4 regions of the Alkalihalobacterium alkalinitrilicum genome follow, and region 2 is predicted to be linked to each of the others. Evidence: riboswitches for the same ligand, from Rfam matches in the RefSeq annotation. Region 2 holds a riboswitch; each other region holds the start of a gene.
What was found. Region 2 has a riboswitch for lysine ahead of BK574_RS18735 (transporter substrate-binding domain-containing protein). Riboswitches for the same ligand answer to the same signal wherever they lie in the genome.

Region 1 (3,200 bases), 1.6 Mb from region 2:
TATTTTTGATAATGAAACTGCGATAAAAAACCGCATAGGGATTGGAACAAGTTTCGATGTAGGTATTAGGAAATTCAATATTTTAGGAAAGCAAATACAAGTATATTTTGTAAATGGCTTGAGTGATACCCAATATATTATTGAGATATTTAAAGAGTTGAGCAAGCTTGATGTAAGAAATGAAAAAACGACAAATGTTAAACAGGCAATTGAAAACCATTTAATGCATCAACAAGTTGAAATGGTTAAAACGATAGACGATGCAATTACACAAATGTTATCTGGCTTAATCTTTATCCTTCTCGAAGGAGAAGATGAGGCCTTTGTTATCGATGTTCGAAGTTATCCAGGAAGAGGACCTGATGAACCAGATACAGAAAGAGTGGTAAGAGGAGCTCGCGATGGTTATACCGAGAATATCATTCAAAATACAGCATTAACACGTAGGCGAATTAGGGATGAGCGATTAAGAAATGAGATTATGCAAGTTGGAGTTCGCTCAAAAACAGATATTTGTATTTCGTATATTGAAGATGTTGCTGACCCTGATCTAGTTAAAATCATAAAAAAAGAGTTAGAATCGATAGAAATAGACGGACTAACTATGGCAGATAAAGTGGTTGAAGAATATATTGTTAAACAAGGCTCGAATCCATTTCCGTTAGTCCGCTATACAGAGCGACCAGATGTTGCGGCAACTCACTTATTTGAAGGTCATGTTCTTATAATGGTGGATACATCACCAAGTGTCATTATTACACCTACTACTTTATTTCATCATGTCCAGCATGCGGAAGAATATCGACAAGCTCCGGCAGTTGGGACGTTCTTAAGATGGGTACGTTTTGCGGGAATGGTACTTGCTATGTTTATTCTTCCTCTTTGGTTACTTCTAGTTATTCAACCGAATTTATTACCAGAAATGTTAGACTTTATCGGTCCAAATGAAACAACAAATGTTCCCATATTTGTCCAAATGGTGCTTGCCGAGCTAGGGATTGAGTTATTGAGAATGGCGGCAATTCATACCCCGTCACCATTAGCAACAGCGTTAGGTTTAGTCGCAGCACTATTAATCGGTGAAATTGCGATAAATGTTGGACTTTTTGTACCTGAGGTTATTCTTTACGTCGCGTTAGGAGCAATTGGAACATTTGCTACCCCAAGTTATGAGTTAGGAATTGCGATGAAAATCGCAAGACTAGTTTTATTATTTGTCGTTGCGATCTTTAAGTTACCTGGATTTGTAATCGGCACAACTTTATTTATTTTATTTTTAACAGCTATTAAATCGTTAAATAAACCATATTTATGGCCATTAATGCCATTTAACCCTGCGGCGTTTTGGCAAATACTCGTTCGTGTCTCAGTACCTTCAATTAAACGCCGCCCTAGTATCGTGAGTCCTAAAGATCCAATTAAACAACCTTAAAGGTATAGAAAGACTAACAATAAAGAATATTGCCACCTAGTAAGGATTATGTTAAAGTGGACCTAATAATTATATAAGTCCCTCATTTCATTATGAAAACGGGGTAGAGGTGCAGTGAGAATGAGTATGTCTGATGAGCGAGATGGGAGCAATGAAACAGACAGAAAGGTCGATTTGCCGAAGTAAAGGGATAGTACCATCTATTCTTTTACTGGTGTGTTATTGAATAAATGATACACTGTCACTGGAAATTTCAGTGGAGTACTATTCTATAAATGAGGTTACTCTTGCTATGGCTTGGTCATAACAGCTGGTGTAACTACATTAGCTGTTTTTTGGGGTTAGTTGATGTGAAGATAGGAGAGAGAAACGATGCATTTACACGGTACAAGTAAAATTAATGGCTTAGGTCACCTGGAAATTGGTGGTTTAGATACAGTTGAACTTGCAAACAAATATGGCACTCCTCTTTTTGTCTATGATGTAGCTTTAATTCGTGAGAAAGCGAAAGCGTTTAAGAAGGCTTTTAACGAATTAGGAGTTAAGAATCAAGTCGCTTATGCTAGTAAGGCATTTAGTTGCGTTGCAATGGTTCAACTTGCAAATGAACTAGAGTTAAGTTTGGATGTTGTTTCTGGTGGGGAATTATATACGGCAATGGTTGCTGGTTTTCCGATGGAACGAGTTCATTTTCATGGAAATAACAAAAGTCCTGAAGAAATAGATATGGCAGTTCGAGCAAATATTGGTTGTTTTGTTGTTGATAATTTTTATGAATTAGAATTGTTGAAGCGAGCTGCAGTTCAACACCAACGAAAAGTATCTATTTTATTAAGAACAACACCAGGTGTGGAAGCACACACACATGATTATATTACTACGGGGCAAGAAGATTCGAAGTTTGGTTTTGATTTATTAAGCGGCCAAGTCAATCAAGCAATCGAATGGGCGCTGGATTGTGAAGAGCTAGATCTACTCGGAATTCATTGTCATATCGGATCGCAAATCTTTGAAACAACTGGTTTTGTGATGGCGGTTGAAAAGCTTTATAGTTATATTGAAAGCTGGTCCAAAACATTAAACTTTGATTTGAAAGTATTAAATTTAGGCGGCGGTTTCGGCATTCGTTACATCGAAGGTGATGAGCCATTACCAGTAGGAGATTATGTTAAGGCTACGATTGAAGCTGTTCAAAAACATGTAGAGAACTTGAACTTATCTATGCCTGAAATTTGGATTGAGCCTGGTCGCTCACTCGTTGGTGACGCCGGAACCACGTTATATACTCTAGGCTCACAAAAAGATATTCCTAATGTTCGTCACTATTTATCTGTAGATGGTGGAATGACTGATAACCTTCGTCCAGCACTATATCAAGCCAAATATGAAGGAATACTTGCTAATCGTGCCAATGATTCAGTTCAAGCGAAGTATTCAATTGCTGGAAAATGTTGTGAAAGTGGTGATATGCTTATTTGGGATTTACCGTTACCGCAAGCTAATCACCAAGATATTTTGGCTGTCTTCTGTACGGGGGCATATGGGTATTCAATGGCGAATAATTATAATCGAATTCCGCGGCCAGCTGTTATTTTCGTTGAAGATGGAGAGGTGCAGATAGTTATAGAAAGAGAAACGTACGAAGATTTAGTTCGCTATGATTTACCGTTAAATACGAAAGAAAAAGTGTAAAGATTATTTAGAGCTCACTCTCTATTTTCAATTATGAGAAGTGAGCTCTTTTTTTATCCTTTTAGGCAAGAAGACT
Region 2 (3,200 bases):
TAACCGTATTCTTCGATTAAGAGTTGATTCATTTCCTCGTACGTAAATACTCTAGGTTTCCATGGGAATTCAAAGTAAGGTTGATTACTTGCTTGACTGAATTGTTGGTATTTGCTCTTAAATTCTTTTAGAGCATTGTCAAAGGCGATTTCAGCTTGTTCTTTTAATAGCGATAATACATCTTTTGGTGACCACGAATGGATAAAGAAATTATAGTAAACATAAGCAGAAAGAGCCGTTTGTACGGTGTATGTTGGTTTTAAATCCATTTGTTTTAATGAAACAGGAGGTACTGTCGTTTCACCGAAAGCTTCATTACATAATTCTGGATTATAACTAATTTGTTTCGTTAACTCTGCTGCAATAAAATTCGGGTCAATTCCTTCAAAGCATGAACCTACATGTGTTTCGGCACCAGTGATAAAAAAGGAAGGGAGTAATTTCCCAACTGTACCTTTATAAATATACCGATTCACATCTCCTTCATAACGAGGCGAAACAAAATCTGAATTGATAGCAGCAACATAATCAAAATGATGTTCATCTTTTAAGCTTTTTAATTCTTTTAAGGCTGATAAAATCCCGTGAGAGCCATCTTCTTCATCACATTCTACGACAAGAAGGAGATTTCCCTCTAACTCCTCAGGATGTTCAGAGTAATATTTTAGAAGATATAGATGACTCGCTACACCACTTTTCATATCAAGTACGCCTCTACCAAATAAGTAATCTCCTGAGTTTAAATGGTTCTCTACCATAGGAGGGAGATCTTCTGTTTTGAGTGCTTTCATCAACTCTTCTGGGTAACAAGCCTTATCCTTGAGTTGATTAAAGTCGTCTATTCCGACTGTGTCCATATGTCCCATTAAAATGACCGTTTTATCACTTTTCTTTTTCGTTCCTTTAACAAAAGCAATTACATTATACCTTTCTTGTTCATCATCTATTGTTTTTTGCTTGGTCACAAATGTTGGGTTTTTAATAAAATACGGAAAAGAGGAAACTAAGGTGTAAATGGCTTGACTAATTTCTTTTTCTCCATCTGAATTTACGATACTTTCTATATTTACAAGCTGATTTGTTAAAAATAAAACTTCATCACGACAAGATAACATAAAGGCACTCCTTCATTATCATATACTGAATAAATATTAATCTAATATAATATCTATTTATTGATATAATAAAACAAGGTTGGAAGTCAAGTTGTTTTTCTGCTGTTATTTCCAAGGAAATCTTTCCATAAAACTTTTCTTGAATAATGTCTTTATTTACTTAATAATTATTTCGTAAAACTAAATATAAATCCTCATCAATCATAACGGATGGGGTAGAGGTCGCGGTTTATAAGAGTAATTTTGTTTGAGATAAGGTAATCGATGAGAACAAATGAAAGGATAAACTGCCGAAATTTTTATGTAAGCCTGTACATAAAAATTGGGGCTGCTTTCAAATAGAAGCAGAACTGTCACAACTATTAGTGGTTGTGAAGAGCTATCTTAGAAGGTTACTAGATGCGGGTAAATTCTTGGCACCGTATAATTATCATGGTGTTTTTTTTATGTCCAAATCTGCCTTCAACTTACTTTAGAAATTATTAGGGGGCTATATGATGAAAAAAGGATTATTTGCAGTAGTTGCTGCGATTGCTATGATGGCAATGAGTGCATGCGGTTCAAGTACGGAACCAGCAGAAACAGAAATTAGTGGAGAACATACAACTGCAGAAGTGAAACTAGTCAATGATGGGCAGCTATCATTTGCAATGAGTGGTTTATATCCACCGTTAAACTTCACTAAAGATGGAGAATTAACAGGATTTGATGTGGAAATTGGAAAAGAGATTTCTATACGTATTGGTCTTGAACCTAATCCTGTAACCAACCCTTGGGAGACAATTATTCAAGGACTTCGAGCGAACCATTATGATGCTATTATCGGAAGTATGACGGCAACAGAGGAAAGAATGGAACAAGTAGACTTTACGAACCCATACTATATTTCTGGGGCTCAAGTGTTTGTTAATGTAGGGGAAGAGGAAATTCAATCTACTGATGATTTAGTTGGTAAAACGATCGGTGTTATCCAATCGAGTACGTGGAGAGATATGGCTGAAGAGATCTCTGACAAAATTAAAGGATATCCAAGTGATGTTAATGCACTTCAAGATTTAGCGGTTGGCCGAATTGATGCAGTCATTACTGATAAAATTGTTGGTTTATCAGCGATGAATGAGCGTGGGTTAGATATTAAGCCTGTTGGTGACTTATTAAATGAAGATTTAATCGCGGTTGCTGTAAATAAGGGTAATGAAGAATTAATCAATCAAATAAATGAAGCAATTGCTTCTATGATAGAAGACGGAACGTACGAAGAAATCAGTATGAAATGGTTTGATGAGAACATTATGAAATAAGGGTGCGTGATTCACGTGCCTTTTTTTCTTAATAGGAGGGAGGAAATGATATGGGCTTTTTTGAAAGTATTTTAGATATTTTCCTTAGACACGGTGTATCGTTTTTAAATGCGGCTTGGATTACGATCGGTATTACAGCGGTGTCCTTAGTCATTGCAACCGTCATTGGAATTATTTTTGCTTTATTTAAAATATCATCTAGTAAAATATTAAATATAATTGCGGATGCCTATATTGGTGTTATTCGAGGAACGCCTTTAATTGTCCAAATTATGTTTTTATATTACGGAATTTCAAACATTATTCTACTTGATAATTTTACGGCTGGAGCATTGGCGCTTGGACTACACTCAGGTGCTTATATAGCTGAGATTTTTCGAGGAGCGATTCAATCGATTGACAAAGGTCAGATGGAAGCGGCAAGATCCCTTGGGATGTCGTATCCTTTAGCAATGAGGAAAGTTGTTTTTCCTCAAGCACTGAAACGAGCGATCCCTCCACTAGGGAATCAGTTTATTATTGGCTTGAAAGACTCTTCATTAGTCGCTTATATAGCGGTTACTGATTTATTCAATACAGCCTTACAAGTTCAAGGGGAAAACTTCATGCCTTTTGAAACATATTTTGTAGTCGGAATGTATTATTTAATTCTTGTGTTAATTTTCACGAAGATCTTAAATCGAATTGAGAATAAATTAGACGTTTCAAAAGAGGTGAAAGCAGCATGATTAAAGTAACGAATCTCGTTAAATCATTTGGTGATCTACAAGTATTAAAAAGTATT
Region 3 (3,200 bases), 500 kb from region 2:
CCACAAGAATGGCATAAGGTAGCTGTGTAATGACGTGGTCAATGTGATGACTACCTGCTCCCGTACTCGATAAGATCGTTGTATCTGAAATCGGTGAACAATGGTCCCCGAAGATCGCTCCCGCTAATACAGCTGCAAGCATCGGTAATAACATTGTAATATCTAACGTGGCTGCGATATCCCCTGCAATAGGTAATAACATCCCGAACGTTCCCCAAGATGTACCTGTTGAAAAGGCCATTGCACCCGCAATAATAAAAACAATCACAGGTAAAAGAGCAACAGGAATATTGCCGTCAATCAAGGATGCTAAATACTCTCCCGTACCAAGATCACCGATAATCTCAATAATCGTCCATGCGAAAATTAAAATGTAGATGGCAGGTAACATGGATTTAATCCCAGCCCATAATCCAACACCAAAATCACGTGCAGACACTTTTTTCATCATCGTTAAAATAACAGCAACAGCTAAACCTAGTAAACCACCGTAAACAAGAGCCGCTGCAACATCTGTATTTTCAAAAATTTCAAGAACCGTTGCATCGCCTTCTGTCCCTTGTATCCCTGTAATGATCATAAAAAGAACCGTACCGATGATTAAGGTTACAATCGGCAGAACTAAGTCTCTTACTTTGCCATTATCAACAGGTTGAACGTCCATATTCTCCCCAGGAGGTGTTCCTTTTGTTTTATCGAAAACCTCTCCTGTTTCCATTGCTAATGTTTCATGCTTTTTCATTGCACCATAATCTAGTTTAAGCAAGGCTACTGCTAATACAAGCAACACCGCAAATAACGCATAATAGTTCATGGGTACAATAAGTAAAAACGCTTGAAGTGCCTCGTATTGCGTAACACTATGTGTAGCTAAAATTCCTGCGATAATCGTAATGATAAATGCTCCCCAGCTTGAAATGGGTGAAATAACACACATTGGTGCAGCTGTTGAGTCTACGAGATACGCTAATTTTGAACGTGAAATCCGGTGACGGTCTGTTAACGGACGACTCACATTACCAACCGTTAAACTATTGAAATAATCATCAATGAAAATAATAATACCTAAAACAACCGTTACTAATTGTGCGCCAACTCTTGTTTTTACACGCTTTAATGCCCATTCGCCAAAGGCACGACTTCCACCCGAAAGTGCGACTAATGAAGCCAGCATTCCTAGTAATAATAAGAAAAAGATAATATAAAGTTCCCAATCATTGATTGCTCCATCCACGTAAAAAATAGCAGCAATAATACTAAATATTTGCGTTACGCTCCCGATCGGATCAAATCCGTTCAGTAATAACGCACCGACAATAATTCCTGTCCCGAGCGAAATTAATACACGTCTCGTCAAAATAACCATAACTAACGCTAGGACTGGAGGAATTAATGACCAAATTGATGCTTCCATCTGACAGCCTCCTATTGTTTGGATAAACAAACACGATTTTACGTCAAGGTGGCGAAAATCGATGTCGTTCTATTCCTTTATTGTTTTTGAAATGGAACCAAAAAAAGGCCTACTCTTAAGCGCCAACTCACTTCACAGTTGAAATGGTGACTCTTTTTTTGAGTAAGCCTCTCGAATAAACAGTTTCTGGCTCCCCATCAACTAAAGTAGTTCTCCACAGTACCTACTGTGACAGTGTTACACTTATTCAATGTAACCCCAGCAAAGGTTTGTAGACGCAATCCTTCACTTCGGCAAGTTTCCCTTTCGTCAATCCTCCCAGTTGTCATCCTCCAACTGACTACTAATGGCACTTGCGCCTCTACCTCATCGTACACTGATGAGGTGTAATTATTCACTTTCCTTTAACCACGCTATAGTATATCATTATTCTAGTAAAACGCCAATTGTAATTTTTTCTAAAAGTTAGGATAAGTAAAGCTCTATTTTTTAAAAGAGTGAACTCTTAGTCATACACATCTCGCAAACAGAACAAGGTATCGTGATATAAAGAATTCACCCTTTCTCAACAATCACTGATTGTTCACAGCATCTTGAATATCAGATTCTCGTATAAACGTAGGTGCAGGACCTGTTCCACCGACATTGTAATATTCGGGAACTTTCCCTGGAACTAACGTCATACCAATAGGAATGGATGTCTTAACGACTTCCATATCGGTTGCAAATGGAATAACGATTTTGACATCGACTTGAAGGTCAACATACAAAGATAACATCGTATTATTGATACCTGTGTTCTCGACTTCATGCCTCATATTAGCCTTTACATCCCCAATTGCGGTAAATCGTACAGGAATTTGCGGTCCTAAATGAGCTAATAATGCGTTATTGGTCGCTTGCCCTAAAGGGATTGTATAAATAATTCCATCTTGCGTGTACACTTCTTCGTTAAACTCTACTTCCACACCATCCGGAAGACCAAGTTCATGAACTCTTCCTTGCTCCATCAAACGTAAATACTTTTGCACCCTTTGTACTGCTTCTGACATGACTCTTGTAGCAATCGAAGAGTTAAATGTGATTAACGTAATATCTCCATTTTGATCTCTCTCAATGATCAGTAGTTCATCCATATCTAATTGTTCTACAATTTTTTTAGAAATCGCATCATTAATGGCTTCTGTACCTAATACTTGTGTTTCTGTCTTCGCAATGTGAATAAGCGTCGGCCGAATTCCTTTTTCTACTAGCCATAAACCTTGTGCGGTGAGAACTATAAAAATAACAAAAGATAATAGCAGAACATAACGAAATGGAAGCGGACCTTTCATACTCCCTTTGTTTTGATTAAAGAGGAAACCGTTCCCTCTTTTTCTTTTAAGGAGAGGGCCTTTCCATACCCCACGCTGTCTAAAACGAACCACTCTAAAAACCCCCTTTGCAAAAATATATGCAAAAGGGGGACGGCCTTGACCTTAATTTTAATGGGACAACCTTATTTTCATTAAGTAATAGAGATCGTTGTTAAATTTTATTGGAATACATTCATGTAATTGGCAGGTGTGCCGCTGCTTGTTTGGCGCCTTCATCAATTATATAAGCTTACTGTGTATTTCTCTTCTTTTCGTAAACCGAAAAATAGTAATCATATGGATTTTTCTCATCCTTCATCCCTTTTTCTCGCGATACCTCATGCCAGTCGCTCAAGTTGAATTCTGGAAAAAACGTATCACCGTCAAATTCCTCATCAATATGAGTGATGTAGAGCTTGTCAGCGATCGGA
Region 4 (3,200 bases), 830 kb from region 2:
CATCATTATTTAAATCATTACTTCTAGTTCATCTAATTGAAAAGCACGATGAAGTGCTTCAACTGCAGGTACCATAACACCTTCTTCAACTAAAGCGGACACTTTGATTTCAGATGTACTTACCATTTTAATTAAAATTTCATGTTCAGCTAAAATTTTAAACATTTGCGCTGCTACACCAGGATTTGAAATCATCCCAGAACCGATAATCGACACTTTGGCCAAATCCCCTTCATGTACTACTTCTTCAAATTGAAGTTCCTCTTGGTGCTTTTTCAGTACAGATAAAGTCTCTTCTAACGATGAGCGACTCGTCGAAAACGAAACACTTGATTTTTGTTCAGCAATTTGATTTTGTATAATAATATCTACATTAATTCCATGGTTTGATAATAATGTAAACACGTCGGACAATGTTCCTATTTCGTTTGGTAAACCTGAAACTGTAATTTTCGTTACGTCATTTTCAAATGCAATTCCACGGACGACTAAATTTTGTTCCATTGAAACTTCCTCCTCGATTAAGGTTCCTACTTCTTCAACTATACTTGAAGCAACCATTAGCTTCACTTGATAATTTTTTGCAAACTCGACAGCTCTCGGATGTAAAACACCCGCACCTAAGTTAGCCATTTCTAACATTTCATCATAAGAAATTGAATGTAACTTTCTAGCTTCATCAATATAACGAGGGTCTGTCGTATATACCCCTGTTACATCCGTATAAATATCACATCGTTCTGCTTTCAATGCTGCGGCTAACGCAACGGCTGTCGTATCCGAACCGCCTCTGCCTAGCGTCGTAATTTCTCCATGTTCTGAAGATCCTTGAAATCCAGCGACAATAACCACATTCCCTAAAGAAAGCTGAGTTTCCATTTTCTCAGTTTGGATATCGATAATCCGAGCGCTTCCGTGGTTTTCTTCTGTTACAATACCAGCTTGCCACCCGGTCATTGAAATAGCTCCTAGTCCTCTTTGTTGAAGAGCCATAGCTAATAAAGAAATGGTCACTTGCTCCCCTGTTGTTAACAGCATATCCATTTCACGTTTACTCGGCTTGTCTGATATTTCAGATGCTAACGTCACTAATTGATCCGTTGTTTTACCCATCGCAGACACTACGACAACAACTTGATTTCCTTGTTCTACCGTCTTTGCCACACGGCCAGCAACATGCTCGATTCGTTCTACAGAACCAACCGATGTCCCACCGTATTTTTGTACTATAATTGACATGTTTTTCATCCTTTCATTTAGGGAGAAAGAAAACAAAAAAAGCAACAGAAAAGGATAAGTCCTCACCGTTGCTTGGAATACCAGAAGGTAATAGTTGTTCCCTTGCTCCGTGAGATAGTTCTCCACACAACTTTTGGGTTGGTTGCGTGACAGCCCTGCACTTGTTCAATACAGGTCCAGCATTAAGAGCGATGTAACTCTCAACACTTCGGCGAATTCCCCTTTCTGCAAAGGTCTTTGAACTCATCACCCTCACTTTGCTTACTATTGGTTTTCGCACCTCTACCACCACTTCAATTAATTAGAAGTTCGGTATATTTAGTTGTTCTTATTCTAGCAGAATAAAGTCGATATGACAATTACTTTTTCTGATCGTTACTATTCAATACACGTAAAATTTCGGTAGCGATTTTTTCTGGGATGGCTATTTTTTTATATTCTTCTATCGTTGCTTCTTTCATTTTTTTTATGGAACCAAAGTGTTTCAAAAGCTTTCTTCGTCTCTTTTCTCCTACACCTGGAATATCATCCAGTACAGATGAAAAAAGGGTTTTACTTCGAGCCTGTCGGTGAAATGTTATTGCAAACCGGTGGACCTCATCTTGTATTCTCTGCAATAAATAAAATTCGTGACTATCTCTTTTTAAAGGAACGACTTCGGGAGGATCACCCATTAGTAGCTGAGAAGTTCGATGTTTTTCATCTTTCGCTAAACCACACACTGGTATCGTTAATCCTAATTGATCTTCTAAAACACTTTGTGCGGCTGAAATTTGTCCTTTTCCGCCATCAATAACAATAAGGTCAGGAAATGGACCATTCTCTTTTAAAAGACGCAAATACCGACGATAAACGACTTCTCGCATGGATGCATAATCGTCAGGTCCTTCAACGTCTTTTACTTTATACTTTCTGTAATCCTTCTTACTCGGCTTTCCATCGACAAAAGTAATCATCGCAGATACGGGGTCGGTTCCTTGAATATTCGAATTATCAAACGCTTCTATTCGATAAGGTGTTGAAATTCCGAGGGCTTTCCCTAAATTTTCAACAGCTTTAATCGTTCGTTCTTCATTTCTTTCAATAAGTGTAAATTTTTCTTTTAGTGCTACTTCTGCATTTTTGGTCGCTAAATTTAAGAGATCTTTCTTTTTTCCTTTTTTCGGTTGCGCGACCTTTACTGAAAGTAATTGTTCAACTAAGTCAGCTTCAATTTCTTCAGGCACGAGAATTTCTGTTGGCTTCACATGATCTTTTTTTAAATAAAATTGCCCAATAAAGGTTAATACGTCATCAAGTGGATCTTGATAGAATGGAAAAATGGAAACATCTCTTTCGATCAACTTCCCTTGTCTCACAAAAAAGACTTGAACACACATCCACCCTTTATCATACGCATAAGCAAATACATCACGGTCGACTTTATCATTGATCGACATCTTTTGTTTTTCCATGACCATTTCCATTTGTTGAATCAAATCTCTTAACTCTTTAGCTCGTTCAAAATTTAATTCTTCTGCTGCTTTATTCATTTTATCGAACAATTGATTTTTGACAGCTTCATGTCCATATTTTAAAAACCTTGTAATTTCATGAACCATTTCTTGATTTTGTTCCTTCGTTACTTCCTGAACACATGGGGCCAAACACTGACCAATATGATAATAAAGACAAACTCGGTCTGGTAGTGTACTACATTTTCGCAAAGGATAAAGCCTATCTAGTAGCTTTTTTGTTTCAGTAGCTGCCCCTGCATTTGGATATGGTCCAAAATATTTTCCTCCATCTTTTTTTACATTACGTGTCGTAATTAAGCGGGGATGCTCTTCAGACGTAATCTTCAAATACGGATACGATTTATCATCTTTCAGCATTACGTTATACTTAGGTTCGTGTTTTTTGATTAAATTCATTTCCAGTATGAGTGCTTCAATATTAGATGATGTAATAATATATTCGAA

Region 1: it holds a riboswitch for lysine, as region 2 does, so the genes downstream of both, lysA (diaminopimelate decarboxylase) here and BK574_RS18735 (transporter substrate-binding domain-containing protein) in region 2, are expected to answer to the same signal.
Region 3: it holds a riboswitch for lysine, as region 2 does, so the genes downstream of both, BK574_RS21025 (Na+/H+ antiporter NhaC family protein) here and BK574_RS18735 (transporter substrate-binding domain-containing protein) in region 2, are expected to answer to the same signal.
Region 4: it holds a riboswitch for lysine, as region 2 does, so the genes downstream of both, BK574_RS22615 (aspartate kinase) here and BK574_RS18735 (transporter substrate-binding domain-containing protein) in region 2, are expected to answer to the same signal.

Annotation. Positions count from the first base shown of each region.
Region 1 is NZ_KV917368.1:2,257,723-2,260,922, reverse strand. Features, by position in the region: gene BK574_RS10545 (spore germination protein) at 1-1,432, shown strand, start outside; lysine riboswitch at 1,529-1,707, shown strand; gene lysA (diaminopimelate decarboxylase) at 1,805-3,124, shown strand.
Region 2 is NZ_KV917368.1:3,840,714-3,843,913, forward strand. Features, by position in the region: gene BK574_RS18730 (M20/M25/M40 family metallo-hydrolase) at 1-1,115, opposite strand, end outside; lysine riboswitch at 1,324-1,505, shown strand; gene BK574_RS18735 (transporter substrate-binding domain-containing protein) at 1,613-2,416, shown strand; gene BK574_RS18740 (amino acid ABC transporter permease) at 2,467-3,144, shown strand; gene BK574_RS18745 (amino acid ABC transporter ATP-binding protein) at 3,141-3,200, shown strand, end outside.
Region 3 is NZ_KV917368.1:4,342,871-4,346,070, reverse strand. Features, by position in the region: gene BK574_RS21025 (Na+/H+ antiporter NhaC family protein) at 1-1,414, opposite strand, end outside; lysine riboswitch at 1,614-1,786, opposite strand; gene yunB (sporulation protein YunB) at 1,987-2,841, opposite strand; gene BK574_RS21015 (dihydrofolate reductase) at 3,020-3,200, opposite strand, start outside.
Region 4 is NZ_KV917368.1:4,675,200-4,678,399, reverse strand. Features, by position in the region: gene BK574_RS22615 (aspartate kinase) at 10-1,239, opposite strand; lysine riboswitch at 1,347-1,532, opposite strand; gene uvrC (excinuclease ABC subunit UvrC) at 1,599-3,200, opposite strand, start outside.